DNA from 4 places in the Desulfosporosinus sp. SYSU MS00001 genome. Region 2 is predicted to be linked to each of the others. Evidence: riboswitches for the same ligand, from Rfam matches in the RefSeq annotation. Region 2 holds a riboswitch; each other region holds the start of a gene.
What was found. A riboswitch is a leader RNA that binds a small molecule or an ion and turns the genes downstream of it on or off. The one in region 2 is predicted to bind cyclic di-GMP.
Positions count from the first base shown of each region.

Region 1: another riboswitch for cyclic di-GMP. It lies ahead of ACPUYX_RS15030 (sodium:proton antiporter); the one in region 2 lies ahead of ACPUYX_RS04260 (chemotaxis protein CheW).
Region 3: another riboswitch for cyclic di-GMP. It lies ahead of ACPUYX_RS10045 (helix-turn-helix domain-containing protein); the one in region 2 lies ahead of ACPUYX_RS04260 (chemotaxis protein CheW).
Region 4: another riboswitch for cyclic di-GMP. It lies ahead of ACPUYX_RS18575 (response regulator); the one in region 2 lies ahead of ACPUYX_RS04260 (chemotaxis protein CheW).

Region 1 is NZ_JBNFTW010000008.1:113,134-117,081, reverse strand. It holds gene amrS (AmmeMemoRadiSam system radical SAM enzyme) at 1-888, shown strand, start outside; gene ACPUYX_RS15030 (sodium:proton antiporter) at 897-2,171, opposite strand; cyclic di-GMP riboswitch class I at 2,446-2,552, opposite strand; gene ACPUYX_RS15025 (manganese catalase family protein) at 2,718-3,521, shown strand; gene ACPUYX_RS15020 (MarR family transcriptional regulator) at 3,715-3,948, shown strand, end outside.
Region 2 is NZ_JBNFTW010000002.1:184,496-188,443, reverse strand. It holds gene ACPUYX_RS04270 (hypothetical protein) at 205-735, shown strand; gene ACPUYX_RS04265 (methyl-accepting chemotaxis protein) at 752-1,900, opposite strand; gene ACPUYX_RS04260 (chemotaxis protein CheW) at 1,920-2,360, opposite strand; cyclic di-GMP riboswitch class I at 2,470-2,552, opposite strand; gene ACPUYX_RS04255 (DMT family transporter) at 2,866-3,738, shown strand; gene ACPUYX_RS04250 (ABC transporter ATP-binding protein) at 3,809-3,948, opposite strand, start outside.
Region 3 is NZ_JBNFTW010000004.1:290,626-294,573, reverse strand. It holds gene ACPUYX_RS10055 (ABC transporter permease) at 1-405, opposite strand, end outside; gene ACPUYX_RS10050 (MarR family winged helix-turn-helix transcriptional regulator) at 797-1,471, shown strand; gene ACPUYX_RS10045 (helix-turn-helix domain-containing protein) at 1,680-2,012, opposite strand; cyclic di-GMP riboswitch class I at 2,022-2,112, opposite strand; gene ACPUYX_RS10040 (MBL fold metallo-hydrolase) at 2,392-3,126, opposite strand; gene ACPUYX_RS10035 (M48 family metallopeptidase) at 3,204-3,948, shown strand, end outside.
Region 4 is NZ_JBNFTW010000013.1:12,978-16,925, forward strand. It holds gene ACPUYX_RS18560 (efflux RND transporter permease subunit) at 1-8, shown strand, start outside; gene ACPUYX_RS18565 (efflux RND transporter periplasmic adaptor subunit) at 1-1,227, shown strand, start outside; gene ACPUYX_RS18570 (hypothetical protein) at 1,571-1,819, shown strand; gene ACPUYX_RS18575 (response regulator) at 1,885-2,265, opposite strand; cyclic di-GMP riboswitch class I at 2,399-2,486, opposite strand; gene ACPUYX_RS18580 (DUF4405 domain-containing protein) at 2,815-3,801, opposite strand.

The DNA of each region.
Region 1 (3,948 bases), on a different contig from region 2:
AGGGAGGGACAGAAAGGTCGGTGCCATACGCGAGAAAATCAGGGAGGAGAGATTATTTCCCTTACTTATGGCGAAGTGGCCGCCTGGAATCTTGACCCGATTGAGAAAAAGCCTTTATATCATTTTTATCCTGGTTCTTGGATTTTTTCTGTGGGAGGTTTTGGCTGCAATTTAAGTTGTTCATTTTGTCAAAACCATGAAATATCCCAGAAACGCGAAACGGGACGAGGAGTGACTCCCGGGGAACTTGCTCTACAGGCCCGTAATTCCTTGGGATTGTGTTTTACGTATTCTGAACCGAGCATGTGGTTTGAAATGATTCGAGATACCGCACCTCTCGTACGTGCACAAGGCGGAAAAGTGGTTCTTGTCAGCAATGGTACAATGTCCGGACGCTTTATCGAGGAACTGATTCCTTGGCTTGATGCGGTCAACATCGATATTAAAGGTTTTTCCGAATCCTTTTATCAACATTATTGCGGGGGAAAATTAAGCTGGGTCTTAGAAAACGTTGAACGTTTAGCTGGGCGTGTCCATTTGGAAATCACGACCTTAGTGATTCCCGGAGCTAATGATGATTCTGAGGAGATTACCAGATTGTCAAAATGGCTGTACAACCTAAATACTCCTCTTGCCTGGCATCTCAGCCGTTATCACCCGGCCTACCGGCTATCGACTCCATCAACAGAACCAACAACATTAGAACAATTATTTAAGATTGCCAAGGAACGACTCCCCTATGTCTATCTTGGAAATGTCAGTGGAGGCAGTACAACCTTTTGCCCTAAATGCGGGGAAGTTGTAATCCAGCGCGAGCCGATGGTTGTCAGCCGCCTGCGTAACGGATGTTGTCCGAAATGCAATTTTAAACTGTTTGGCGAATTTTAACTTTAATATTAATAATAGCGGAGTATAAGGTATCCGGCTGAAATAAAGATTGTGATCAGCATCGTGGGGAAACCAACTTTTAAGAATTGGATATAACGAATTTTGAGGCCATTCTTTTCGGCAATTCCAGCCACGATTAGGTTAGCTGAAGCTCCTTCTAAGGTGCCGTTTCCTCCGAGGCAAGCACCCAAGGCTAAAGCCCACCACAGGGGTTGGGTCTGAGCCGGCGTGAGATGACTAAGCAGGGCTAATTTTTGGATTAAAGGGATCATGGTTGCTACGTAGGGGATATTATCAAGAAATGAAGAGAGGATTGCGGATATAAAGAGGATTAAAAGGGCGGTTAAGAGAGGTTGCCCCCCTGTCAAACTAATACTCCACTGTGCCAGACGATCAAGGACCCCGGTTTCGACAAGCCCTCCGACAAGTACAAATAATCCGGCAAAGAAAAAGAGCGTCGGCCATTCCACAGCCAAGAAGATATCTTCAGGCTCTTCACGGGTCCAGAGCATTAGGAGCATAGCTCCGCTTAAGGCAATGGTTGCGGTCTCTAAATGCAGAAGGGAATGAAAAGAAAAGGCTGAAATAACAAGGGCTAAAACGACTAAACATTTTTTGAGGAGGGCAAAATCTTTAATCTCATCCCACTCATTTTGCAGCATTAATTTGCTTTTTAAGGATTCTTCGGTGATTAACTTTTGGCGATAAACAAAGTAAAAAAGGGACAAAGTCACTGCAATAATAATGAGTATCACTGGTGCAAGATTGAGGATAAAATCCATAAAACTGAGGTCCGTTTGCCCGGCTATCATAATGTTTGGCGGATCTCCGATCAGAGTGGCGGTACCGCCGATATTACTCATAAGAATTTGACAAAAGAGAAAGGGAATCGGATCAACCTCTAACTCATCAGCAATTGATAAGGTTACGGGTACTATTAACAAGACTGTTGTGACGTTATCTAAAAAAGCCGATAATATACCGGTGAGGAGTGACAAGGAAATCAGGAGCAGGATCGGATTTCCTTTTACTTTTTTGCTGACCCAGATAGCTAAAAAGGAAAATACACCTGACCTGCGGGTAAGATCTACGATGAGCATCATACCAATTAGCAATCCCAGAGTATTCCAATCAACGTGTTCTACTGCCTTTTCTTGATTGACAATCCCCAAGATAATCATTAGTGCAGCTCCGGAAACGGCGATAACGGATCGCGGAAATTTCTCCATAATAATAAATAAATAGCTGAGTAAAAAAATACCTGTAGCAATCCAAATAAGCATCTACACACCTCCAATAATTATTTGAAATAGTTGCTTGCGAGTGAACTCATTCGGCAAAAACTGAACATCGAAACTTCAATGACGAAAGTGTCCTCTGGACACTTTTGCCGAAAGCGCATAGCTCATAACAAATGCGATCGCTGAAGAATATACTCTTCTCCCACCGAAAATAGTAAGGGGTACTGTTCACGTATAAAAAGGGGGGAGTTTTTCGCTTAGATAGATATAAAAGGGGAGAGCAGTCCCACGTACTGCTCTCCCCAGAGAAGTTCTATCTTGTAGTCTGGCCATCATAGCTTAATACTGACTAAGCAGCAGCTTCAAGCTTTAGATCCATGACTTTAGCGCCCTTCACTTTCATGAAGTTTACCCCAACCGAAATGGAATTTTTCACTTTTAACGCAAAATTTTAATCATTAATAATATATCAAGGATTGGAAGTTGCCGTCAAGATAAAAACTTTTTAGGATAAAACAGCTAGGACAAACAAATACTAATTCAGATAACTTAGATGAGTCATATCGTAAAAGTAAGGAGGTTATTTGGGTGTTTAAACATGTCAAGGATATGGAATACACAGTTCATGTTGATCGACCTGACCCCCGGTTCGCAGTGCTGTTATTGGAACAGTTTGGGGGCGGCAATGGCGAACTTAAAGCTGCTATGCAGTATTTTTCTCAAAGCTTAGGTTGTAATGATCCGAAAATTAGGGATTTGCTGCAGGACATTGCTGCCGAAGAATTAAGTCATTTGGAGATGGTGGGGGAAGCCCTGGGAATGCTCATTGGACAAGTTGACAATATTCCCAAAGACTTTGCGGCGAATCATATGGCTTTACTCGGGGGAGGCCCTCTGCTCGTGAATTCTGCCGGTGTTCCATGGACTTCAACCTATGTCAACTCCATGGGAGACCTGTATACAGATCTTTCATCAAATGCCGGGGCAGAACTGAGGGCAAAATTGATTTATGAGCGTCTTCTGCAGCAAACGGATGACGCCGGCGTTAAAGACATGATCCGATTCCTTTTAAGTCGGGAAGAGTCTCATAACTTCTCATTTATGAAAGCAATCGAAACGCTGCAGGGATCAGGAGTAAACAAAGACTTCAGAGATTCGGATTTCTCGAAAAAATATATGAATATGTCCACCGGCCAAGGGGATAGTCGCGGTCCATGGAATCAAGGAAACGAGTTTTCTTATGAAGAAAATCCTAACGAGAAATATGGTGGGCCGGCTCAGTACGGAAAAGATCCTCAGCCAAACGGACAACGAGAAGTGGCACCCGGTTATATGGATCAGACCCGTAACAATCCTCAGTATGCCCAACCACAACCACCGAAACAACATTAATTATAAAACAAAAACAAAGGACGCTTCTGTCCTTTGTTTTTTAAATATATAGACAGTGCTTTGGATATTCTAAAATGATATTTATGTTTGAAATTGGTTGACAATAACTTGCAAACCGATTAATATAATTCGTGTACGAAATATACGCCACCGAAATATACGTTAACGAAATAAGTGAACAAAGGAAGTACGGATGATGGAAAATCCTAATCAAAGTTATCAAATCGCCAAGCTGTTTCAAGAAATTATGATTCTTTTTAGACACAATAAGGGGAATGTCTTTGAAGAGAGCGGCATTACTATGCCTCAAATGATGGTTATGGGAATATTGGGTAAGGAAAAGACCCTTAAGATTACTGAATTAAGTGGAAAACTCAGCTTATCCAACAGTACCGTGTCAGGGATTATTGACCGTTTGGAAAACATG
Region 2 (3,948 bases):
ATCCCAAGTAAAAATGAAGTAAGCTTGTTCAGCTAGAGGCTAAAACCATAACTTCTTCACAAAAAAAGCGAGGACCTCAATTAGGTGCTCGCTTTTATCATGCATTTGACAGAATATGGATTATTTTTTTGGTTCTTACCTGTCCTTTGCTTCTGTATATTAACGATAGAATAGATATGGTCTTAAGGAAAGGAGGTTGAAACAGTGAAACGTCTGTGGTTAATCAGAGCGGCTGCTAAAAAGCAGAGAAAACTCCCCACCCTAGGGGTAGCAATTATTGTGATCATAATTGCCATTGCTGCTCTCAAATTAGCGTTCAACCAAAGAGTATCTGCCTGGCAGGATTTTTCAGATACTATACCGACAATTGCAAATCCTTCTATGACCCCCGCTGAAATTGAAAGTTCTCTGGAAGATATCTTAAAACAATATCAAGAGATAGCAGCTTCAAAAGAAATCAATAAGAAACAAATAACAGCCACATTAGATAAATTATATCAGTTTTCCTCCACTGACTACCTGAATGCTAATGCTCTAAAACAATCATCCCAGAACAGCCAAATGATCATTGATTTAACCGAAGCAGCCAGATTGCTCACAGCATCGCTATTTGAACTAAACGATAGTTTGAGCAGTACCGGTGATCTGAGTAAGTCTCAATTAAAAAATAGCAAAGAAGATCTTGTCTCAGCGTCTAATAAAATTGAACAGGTCCGCCAGGAAATAAAGCATTAGCTAAAAAAGAAAACAACTATAAAGTTTTGGCGAGATTGCTTAATTCCATTGACATGGAAGTGATTTCTTCGATGCTTGCAGAAATCTCTTCCGAGGCAGCCGCTTGTCCTTGACTGGCATCTAAGGAGATATTACTTTTTCGGCTCGCTTCTTCAACTTTCTGCTTTATTGTATCAGTTAATTGTTTAATTCTGGGAACCGTGCTCTTTGATTGAGCAGAGAGTTTTCTTATTTCCTCAGCAACTACGCCAAAACCGCGGCCTGCATCTCCGGCTCTGGCTGCTTCGATAGCTGCATTCAATCCTAACATTTTCGTTTCATCAGCAATTTCTTTAATAAAAGCCGATACCTCATTAATCTCTTCTGAAACATTTATTATCCCTTTAATATCAGTATTAAGTTCCCCTTCATTGGTGTGTATTTCCGTCGCTGAGGCTGAAAGCTCCTCTATGGCGGCGGCTATACCTTCAAGACTGCTTTCTAAGTTGATTGACATTTCACGCAGGGTAACTGCCGTTTTTTTCGGTGTCACAATCCCCAGAGTTGCAACGAGATTTTTACGTTCATCATCATACAAGGGAAAATTGGCAATAGTTAGTGGCTGCCCGTATTTTGAAGCGTCAATTTCTTCAATAATTGGTTTTTTAGTTTGCAGCGCCCGATACGCGATATCTGTTTCCCTTAGTTCATAGCCTACTGCTATTGACGGCATGTCAAATTTCTCCGAGGCCTGTGCATAAGCGATCTTCGTTAAATCTGACATATATATATAAGCCCCTTCAGGGAACATCTCAGCTAAAATTGGAGCAAAATCTCTAAAAGCGGCAGCTACGGGGTGTAATTTAGGGAATGCTATGGTGAATGCACCCCAGACATCTCCTTTATCATCGATGATAGGAATTGAGACGATAACTACTCTCATGCCATAAACCGTACGGGGAATATTTTGCGTTAGAACCTTCTTTTTCTGCATTGCCTGCACCGTCGTTGTATCTTCCTTTAACCTCTTGCCAACCTGAAAAATGTCTAACGTAAACGACTCAGAGGTCTTCACCCAAACAAAGGTGTCATGTTCCACAACTCCGAACAGTACTCCGCCTGGTATTAAATCGGCCATAAATCCAGCCATGATCTTACACGCCTCAACACCCGCTAAAGCTATCATCTTTAAATCACTCCCGTCCCTATCTGCTCGTTAAAACTTCAGCCTTAAAATTCAGCCCGTTCAACAAAAGAATCAAACGCTCGTCAATCCGAACAACACCTTGCACTTTGCTGCTTCCAAGACTCGATAGTTCTGCATTAAGTCTTTCAATCGATTGTTCTTCGACCTTTATAACTTCTGAGACATCATCCACAATTATCCCAATTCCTACATTCTCTATGTTCAAAATAAGCAAACGGCTGTCAACACCTCGCTCAGATTGTTCAACACCAAATCGCTTTTTTAAGTCAATAATTGGAATTGCCTTACCTCTCAGGTCAATCATTCCTTCTATGTAGGAAGGCAAATAAGGCATTTTAGTTATTCTTTCCGGAATTCGAATGATCTCCTGAGCAAAAGTAATTTCCAAGGCATATTCTTCATCACCCAATCTAAAAACAACTAGCTGCAGAGAACTCATACAATTCACTCCCTTCAGGATTTTTAAATTCTTATTATCACTCCTTTACCAAGAAAGAAAAAATCGCCAAGATAGGATATTCTCGACGACAAAGACGTTTCTTACCATTTTCTGCAACCCGGCTATCTTCCTCATGAAGAAAGACCCGTGGCTTTGCGTCCTTGGTTTTCACCAAGTTTGCCTTTGTCTTTTGGTGTATATTATAGCATAATAATGTAATTAAAAGTTGAAACTAATAAAAATATAGTGAATATTTTGCCTTAAGTTATTTTCAAGTCTATGAACAATTTTAAAATCATCATTATACAAGTTTAATTTAACAGTTCAGAGGAAAATTGGCCTGTAAAGGCGAATTTTCTTTTTACGGAGGTGAATTGGCATGTTTTCAGCACCACTGTTTGAAAATGATGTTCCCGCAGCCCTTCTATCCTGACGGATCGAAGTGGATTATGCATCTTCCGTCTGGAATAAGGACTTAATTTCATTGAAGACGGAGGGAACTTAAATGTCCAAAAATAAACTAGGCTCTATATATTTAGCTTTAGCTGCGACAATTTGGGGAGGTATGTATGTCATTAGCAAAGTGGTTCTTAGCGTCATACCACCCTTAGAGTTAGTGTGGCTGCGCTATATAATCGCGCTCCTCGTGCTCTCAGCTATGGCAGTCCTAACTCATCAATCTTGGCGCATAAGTAAGCGTGACATCCCCTTAATTCTGATGATTGGGATAACAGGCTATGCCCTATCGATCTGGACTCAATTTCTGGGAACAAAACTAGCTACGGCTCAGATGGGGGCTATTATTACCTCAGCAACTCCGGCCTTCATGGTTATATTCGCTCGTCTCTTGCTAAAGGAAACAATGACCTTGCGCAAAGGACTCTCGGTGCTTTTGGCAACCATTGGCGTCTTGTGCATTGTTGGAATCGGAGATATTAGTAAAACGTATCAGCTTGGAGGACTAATCTTAGGCGTTGCAGCAGTAACTTGGGCCTTAATGTCTGTACTCATAAAACGAGTTCCCGGCACTTACTCTCAACTTGTTGTTACGACCTATGCGATTTTTATAGCAACAATAATTATTACCCCTTTTGCGGCTTCTCAGGCAAGCCAAATTCCGGTCGCTGTCATGGCCCGTCCCGCGATCTGGGGTGGAATCTTGTATCTTGGCATTGTTTCTACTGCTCTTGCTTTCTTTTTGTGGAACAAAGGCCTGCAGATGGTCGAGGCCGCTAGCGGAAGTCTCTTTTTCTTCTTCCAGCCCCTATCAGGGACTTTGTTGGGCTGGCTTTTTCTCGGCGAACACGTGGGGCTCCCATTTGTGATAGGTTCAGTTTTAATACTTTCCGGAGTTTTATTGGTTATTAGAGAACCATAACTGTATTTAAAAATGCCGTTCAGCCGGGAAAGTCTAAGGAGGCTCTTGAGCAATCAAGAGCCTCTTACCATTAGCCAGCTTCAGCAGCCTCAAACTGGCTATTGTAAAGGTTAGCGTAAAAGCCGCCTTTTGCCAGAAGCTCCTTGTGGTGCCCCTGTTCTATGATATCACCATGGTTCATGACGAGAATCAAATCCGCGTCGCGGATTG
Region 3 (3,948 bases), on a different contig from region 2:
AATTACCAAAGGAATGAGGGCAATGGGAGGAATCGTTCGAAAAAACTGAATCCAGGGCTCGACGATATTGCGGAATAGGCTGTACCAACCCATTAGAAAAGCAACTGGAATAGCGGCAACTAATCCCAAGGCAAAGCCGCATAAAACCCGGAAGAGACTGATGGATATATTTGAATAAAGACTGCCGCTTTGTAATTCTGAAACAAACGCTTGGGCAACTTTCCCCGGGCCAACCAAAACAGCCCCAACCTGCGGAAAAGAAGAGATCCCTGCCCAAAATAGAATGCCAACAATAAAGGATATGACCGTCATAACCCGGGCATCAATTTTATCCCAAAACTTAACCCCTTCTTGACCGCTGCTTCCCGCATTCCTTCTTTTTGACACCGACTGATTCACTGCCACGTATTGCTCACCTCCTTTCCATCCTTGACTATACATCCTGTTTGATGAAAACGCGCTTACCAAATCAGGAATCCTTCATTTACCTCAAGGATATCTCTAAACAATCAGAAAATACAGTATGATCTTTTTTCATACTTTTAGAGGACGATCATCTAAAAGTTCGTACATATCGTCTATAACTTGAAAAATATTATAAGATTTTCAACGGTCCTTATTAATGCGAATCGAACTTAAATCATGCTTATTTAAAACCTTAAATCCAAAAGGCACTATTTCTTCATTGCAGAAAGTACCTAAATCATGAATTGACAAATTAGTAAGGTACCTTTATAATATAATTCATAAGGTACCTTACTAATTATTAATTGCTGCTAGAAAGCGAGGGTTAATTATGAATAACAATGATCTAGACTTATTTGATCAATTTGTCCGCCTTGAATGGCTGCTTCACCGCTATCATCAACACAACCACAGACACCATGGTCCTATGGGAGACTCTCATCGCGGCCAGGGGCGGGTACTGGCTCTACTGAAGTTAAAGCCGGAAATTAGTCAGAAAGAGCTTTCCGATATCTTGGACATCCGCTCCCAATCTTTGGGGGAATTGCTGGCAAAATTAGAGCGCAGCGGTTTTATAACCAGGACCCCTTCCCAAACTGACCGCCGTGTTATGGAGGTGCGCTTGACGGAAACAGGAAAAACGGTATCTGACCAAAATGAGCAGCAGAAAGATACTGAGTCCTTGTTTAGCTGTCTAAATCAAGAGGAGCAATCTGCTCTCAGCGATTATCTGAGTCGTATTATTGATAACTTAGAACAACAATTCGGTAATATTGAACCCGGACCACATTGGCATGGACTTGAACATGGACATGGTGGGCATCCGCCTTTTGACGGCAGAGGTTTTGGCCCTCATTGTGACCGGAGAGGCGGTCATCCACCCTTCCATGGCAGACACTTTGCTCAGCATTTCGGCAGCGAAGAAGGTCGTTCCCCTTTTGATGCCAGGGGGTTTGGCCAAAATTCTAAGCCTGAGGATAAACCAGATAGCTCTGAGGAGAAATAGATTATCGTAAAGAGACCCAATTTAGACTATTATCCCTTGAAAAGGGACTCTAGCTGCAGCAAATCTACTGCTGTACACTGATAAGTTACTGATAAGTTTCGGTATGCAGGTCTAAAAAAACCAGCCCTCTACCTACTTAAATATAGGTAAGAGGGCTGGTTATTTACAGTTTTGAAAACTTTTGCTTCAGGTCTAGACCGTTTTAAGTTCATCGTCTTAAAGCTCTCAAGCTATTTACTTTCAAGAATCTAAAAAATAGGCCAGTCTCTTTTTTAGGAGGAACATCAAGCCTAGTTTCCAAATCAGTTTCAGTTACCCCCATTCGATAGGTATGTACTAAGCTATCAGCATCCAGTCCCAGAAAACGTGCATAAGAACGCAAATAGCCTATTGTGTATACTCCTCCAGGAAGGATTCCAAAGTTCCCTTCTTCTAAAGCTTGCAAATACTTCGTTCGAATTTTAGTAATTTCTTCTACGTCTTTTAACTCTATTCCCTTTTCTTCTCGGGCCTTCCGTAATTGTAGGAAGACATTATCCATATCTAAACCTCCGGCAGCCTGGCAATCATGGCAGGGGCTTTCCTGCTTTAGACCCATAGCTTTGCGTCATACCTTTTCAGATATTTTGCCCTTATTCAGAACATTTTTCGAGATAAGGTAACATAAATGAAGATTTTATATATATTGGTAAAACGCAGTTACAGAATGTCGTATTTCCGAGAATCTTCTCGTGAAGTATTTTAACACATTTGTCAATAACTTTAAATACATTTTTGCTATATTTTTCTATATTCTCTTCTATATTTTTTACTATATCTCTTTAAATTTTTACTTAGGGATCAACACAAAAAATTGGGCTCTGCGGATCAACAACTCTTGTTGACTGTAGAGCCCAATTTTGTTGTTACTTAAGCATAATTTAAAAAGCTAGCTGTAAGATCTGTTCTTGTACATCATTCGTCAATACGCCCCCATGATAGCAAATAACATTATCCATATCAAACTGAGCTAGTTTCTTCACTGACTTATTAGCTTCATCCAAATCGTAAGTAGCTGAGGGATTCGGTCCCGATAATAGGCCGTCGTCGGCAGTTAAGGCATCTCCAGTCACTAACGTTTTACTTGCCTTATGATATAAGCAGATATGACCGGGAGTATGTCCCGGTGAATGGATGACCATAATTCCTCCGCAATAGGGGAGCTCTTCACCATCTTCAATAGTTCTATCGACCATAGCTTTAGGCGGGTTGGAAAATACCGCTTGAATTCGTTTCCGTTGGTCTTCCGGCAACGTGTCAAAGAGTTTCGATCGTTTTGCAGTTTCCGCTTTGATTAGGGGCTTATCACCTTGAATGTAAGGTTTTTCACTCTCATGTGCTAAAACTTCAACCTTTTGCTTTGCACAAGCCAAGATTTCCGGTAAACTGCCAATATGGTCAATATCTTGATGAGTTATGATAACCTTGCTCAAGCGCTCAAAGGAAATCCCTGTTTTTTCAATGGCCTCCTTAATTTGCGGTTCTAAACCCGGAAAACCGGCATCTACTAGAATTACAGAGTCTTTATCCCAAAATAGTGTTGGATAGATAGTTGTTTGACGCCCCATCAGATTAACTGTCAGTTCAAGGGCCTCAACGCCGTTTGCTATTTTCAATTCTCTCAACCTCCATTGTCATCCTAATGGATCTATAATAATAACATACAAGCAACGTTGCAAGGTGGTAATAAAGAATGATGACGATTAACAATAGCTTTCGCCGTATTTCTCAGGCTTGGTTCCTTCTTCTAAGTTTAACTGTGGTCTTTGCACTTCTCTATTTCATTTCCGCACTCTTTCCCAAGCCGATCGATCCTTCCATAAGCAAGTATTTTTCTTTAGCTTTGGCAGAGAAGGCCAGAATATACAATTACACCCCGCGTATTGTTTATATCGTTCATTTATGTTTCCAAATCGGTTTTTTAACCTGGCTGCTTTTTAGCGCCAGAGGGCAATTTTACGTTCAGCGCATCCGAAATCCCGGCCGAAATTATTGGGTAGTTTCCCTCCTTTCCATCCTGGCCATATGGCTTATAAGCACTTTAATTTCCCTGCCTTTCTCCTATTATAGCGGGTACTACTGGCAGAAAATCTGGGGTTTTAGTACCCAAAGTCAAGTCGCTTGGTGGATTGATTATCTGAAAAATACGAGTATCGATCTTGTTCTTTCTCTGGCAGGAGGAATTGTTTTCTTCCTGTTGGTCAATAGGCTATCCCGTTATTGGTGGTTAGTCGGCTCACTGTTGTTCAGTCTTTGGCTCCTTGTAGAATATTTCTTTTGGCCCATTGTCGTATCCCCAATTTTCAACCATTTTGAACCCATACCCAACTCGGCCGTTACTGCAATGGTTGATGAACTTGCGCAAAAGGCAGGATTAAACGTTGGCTCAGTTTTCATGATGGATGCCAGCAAACAAACAACCTTTGCCAACGCCTATT
Region 4 (3,948 bases), on a different contig from region 2:
AAATTTAATCTTAGTAGGATCAGGCAGATTAAGAAACGTACTATAATTATCGGTCTATTGGTAGTAGCCGCTGCCTTGGGGGGGAATTATGCTCTAAAGCATAAAAAAGTTGAAACTCCAGCGGTTACTGTAAAAAACGTAAAAACTCAAAAGGTCGCCGTTGGTTCTTTGTCGACTATGGTTGATTACGCCAGTAAATTTGATCCTGTTCAGGAAGTACAGGTTTTTCCCAAGACCGGTGGAAGAGTTTCAAGTTTAAATGTTGATATTGGTTCTAAGGTAACCAGCGGACAGGTTCTCTTTACGATTGATGCGTCGGATCTTCAAGCTCAGCTGCAAATACAACAACAGGCCTTAGCCGTGGCAGAGGAAAACTTGGCAAAAACACGCTTGACCTCACAACAAACCTTAGAGAAATCTCAGATCAGTTATAATGATGCTCAAACTGATTATAATAATGCAAAAGCTTTATACGATGGGGGAGCTGTTTCTAAACAGGATTTAGACAGCGCCAAAACAAAATATGATAATGCTGCTATAGAGTTAAAGGCTGCTCAAGATGATTTAGCAGTGTCAGCAGCAGAAGCACAAGTAGAACAAGCGAAAGCAAGTGTCAATGCTGCTCAGATCCAGCTTGATAATCTAACCGTAGTATCCCCTATCTCGGGAGTAGTTTCTGCTAAAGACGTTAAAGTCGGAGGAATGGTCAGCAGCCAATCAGGTTCGGTTACGGTTATTGATTCCAGTAGTATGGTGGCTGAAATTAGTGTTCCGGATATTGTTATCGGTAAAATAAAGGTAGACCAAACTGTACCTGTGAGCATAAATGCCATGAAGGACAAAAAGGTCTCGGGAGTCATTACTACGATCAGCCCTAACTCGGATGCGAAGGACAATTCGTATTTAGTGAAAGTAAAAATTGACAATTCACAGAGTGGTTTAACTGCAGGTATGTTTATTAAAATATCGCTGCCGGCTGAAACTGAAAGTAATATATTGCTCGTTCCCAATGAAGCCCTCAGCATAGAGAATAATGTAAATTATCTTTATGCAGTTGTTAATGGAAAAGTTAAGAAAATAGCTGTCACGGTTGGTATTTCTGACAATAAAAATACGGAAGTCAAAGGAAATATCACAAAGGGTATGGAGGTAGTTACAGAAGGACAGAGCTTTTTAAATGAGGGAGAAAAGGTGGATATTGTCGAAGGAAGTAGTAAGTCGGAATAAAGTCTCTAGATGTTAAGAAGTAGGTTATAGGCGAGATAATAATAAGAGCCCCCTGGACATTAGATTGTTGTCTAGGGGGCTCTTAATGTTGACTGTAATTATTTTTACCTACGTGCTGGCAAACGGGAGTCTAAGGGGTGAAATAGAGCCTGGTTGAAACTTCTTGCTGGTTGGGCTAAATAATAGTGACTTCAGGACAAATATATGGTATAGTACCTTTAGTGATAGTATTCACAATCACAAATAATAATTATAATTGTGAATTATGTGACAAAGTGTTTCTTTTGGTACTTATAAGCAACCTAAACGCTTATTAAGTTATATTTTAAAGGGGGAATTTAAAATGTGTCCATATAGTAATGAAGGGATGAATGTCAACGGTTCGTATTATTATTGTGATGCTGCGGCTCTGGGTATAAAGCTAAGCGCAAAGGAATTAGTAGATATAGGCTGTACCGTGACGCAAAGGAAAACGTGCAAGAGTTTAATGGAAATGACTCTTGGGTACGCGATGCTTCCAGATCCTGTTGAGAAAAATACAAAAGTAATTATTGATTTCAATAGAGACAGCAAAAAACTTTGTGCGAAATAAATTTATAACTGCAGTGTGCGCATAGCTAAAGCCCTCACAGATGAGGGCTTTAGCTATGGCCAACCTTACTGACGATGTCCGTTCAATAATAAGTTATCAACTGCAATGCTGAGCTCCTCCAAATCAAAAGGCTTAGTCATGACATAATCGATACCGCCATTATGAAGTATTTCATTGATCTCTTGTTGATCCGTATAAGCTGACATTAAAATGACACGAATGTTCGGATTGTAACGATGTAATTGTTCGCGAAGCTCTAAGCCATTCAGACCAGGCATCTTGATGTCGGATATTATTAGGTCGGGCAATTGCTCTTTCGCTAATGACAATGCTTCAATTCCTGAAGTAGCAGTCAATACGGTGTACCCTTTCGAAGAAAAAAGAGCATTCAGAAGACTTCGAATTCCAAGATTGTCATCAACGATTAGTAAAGAACCTTGACTCAAGCAAATCCATCTCTCTTTCCATAGTTTTCCTAACATATGTATTGGAATTATGGTATTTATATGACCCAATAAGCCAAAATAACGGCTTCTGAAATTAAAAATGTAAGCAACAAAAGGCTGCTTACACTTCTTAGTTTGCAGCTAGGCTGTCATATTCCCGATGGAAGTTAGACCCTTTAGCTTTGCGTCTCGCTCTTTCGAACAATTTGCCCTAAATATACAATATGTTGATTTCGAGAAAATCAGAACATTTCTTATATTATAAGACAAATTTTAACAAATTACAACATAATTTAAAACCTTTAGCCAAAATACGTTAATCCATAACTAGTATGATAAAATTTGCAAAGGTTGTTACTATTGCACAATCTGCAATGGTATTTGCTTAAGTGTTTTTAAGTATTAATAAAAAAAGCCCAAAAGGCGTAATGATGTGTCAAAACGCGTCCTCTCAGGCTAATTTTCTGTATGCATATTTCTTTCGATTGTCGTTTTGCAGCGGCTCCTTGTTTAACGACGCTGCCTTCGTACGAGCTACAATGGATCTGCTTATGCTCGGAAACCTGTTCCATGAAAGCCTCTATGACGATGGTTCTGAAATGTCCTATCATTAAATTGATCACTGTTTCTGTGATTTTCTTCCTGCGAATTTGGTATTGAATAGCTATCGTTATTGCTATTATTACTGTTATTGTAATTGTATTCTTGTCCCTGATCTATTGTGGTGTCACTTGAAGTTTGACCATATAAGTTTTGATATTCTGTCATAGCTGCTTGCATTTGGGTTTCCCCTCTATTACATCCCGGGCTTAAAAGAGGGCAATGCTTATTACAACCTGTACAAAACAGGTTTCCAAGATAATCGGACAAACTAGGGTGATTAACTCCTGGAGTGTTGTCATAGGCCTGGTTTGAATTTGGTCGATCTCCCTGAGTTAGGTTGCCTTCGCTGGGGGGATTAAGGGAATTTCGCATTGATACTGTTGGAGGGCTCGTGGGATTACTTAACGATTTATTAGATCCTAGTAGATTACGGTCAAATATAATACCTAGAATTAATCCTATTCCTAGAGCTAGTACTAGTTTTCTTTTGCCATATGCAAGCATACTGCCTAAGGAGGCAGATAAATACTTTCGATGCAATACAATATGTATGGATATTAATCCTAGACAAAAATATGAAACTGATTTATGAACTGATACTAGAAAATCAGAATTTCCACTTAATTCAACTGGAAAAATTACTCGAGAAATAAGAATACCGGTTATGACTATAATGCTGACACAAAGGAATAATCCAATATTAATTAAGAATATACATAGTCGTTTCTTTGCTGATACTCCTCTGAATTGGAATTTAAAGATGTTTTTAATCCACGTCAAGTTTACAAAGAGGTGAAGGATAAAGAGAGTGATGGCCAAGACCCCTGCAAATTCGTGGAAAACCAGTCCGGTATCAAAAGGATTTAATAAAAGTAAGTAAATAATGATCATAGTAAAATCAAGAGCTATTTTTAATGATGGTTTACAATTCAATGAACTCACTTCCTTAAAAGATTTTATTCAGTCAATGTTATGTGCCTTTGTAATAACTATAAAGGGTCTCCCTGAAATTAATCTGAATAAAACCAAGATTATAATCTAAAGAAGTCTAGTACTCTGATTCACTCAGGAATAGCTCAT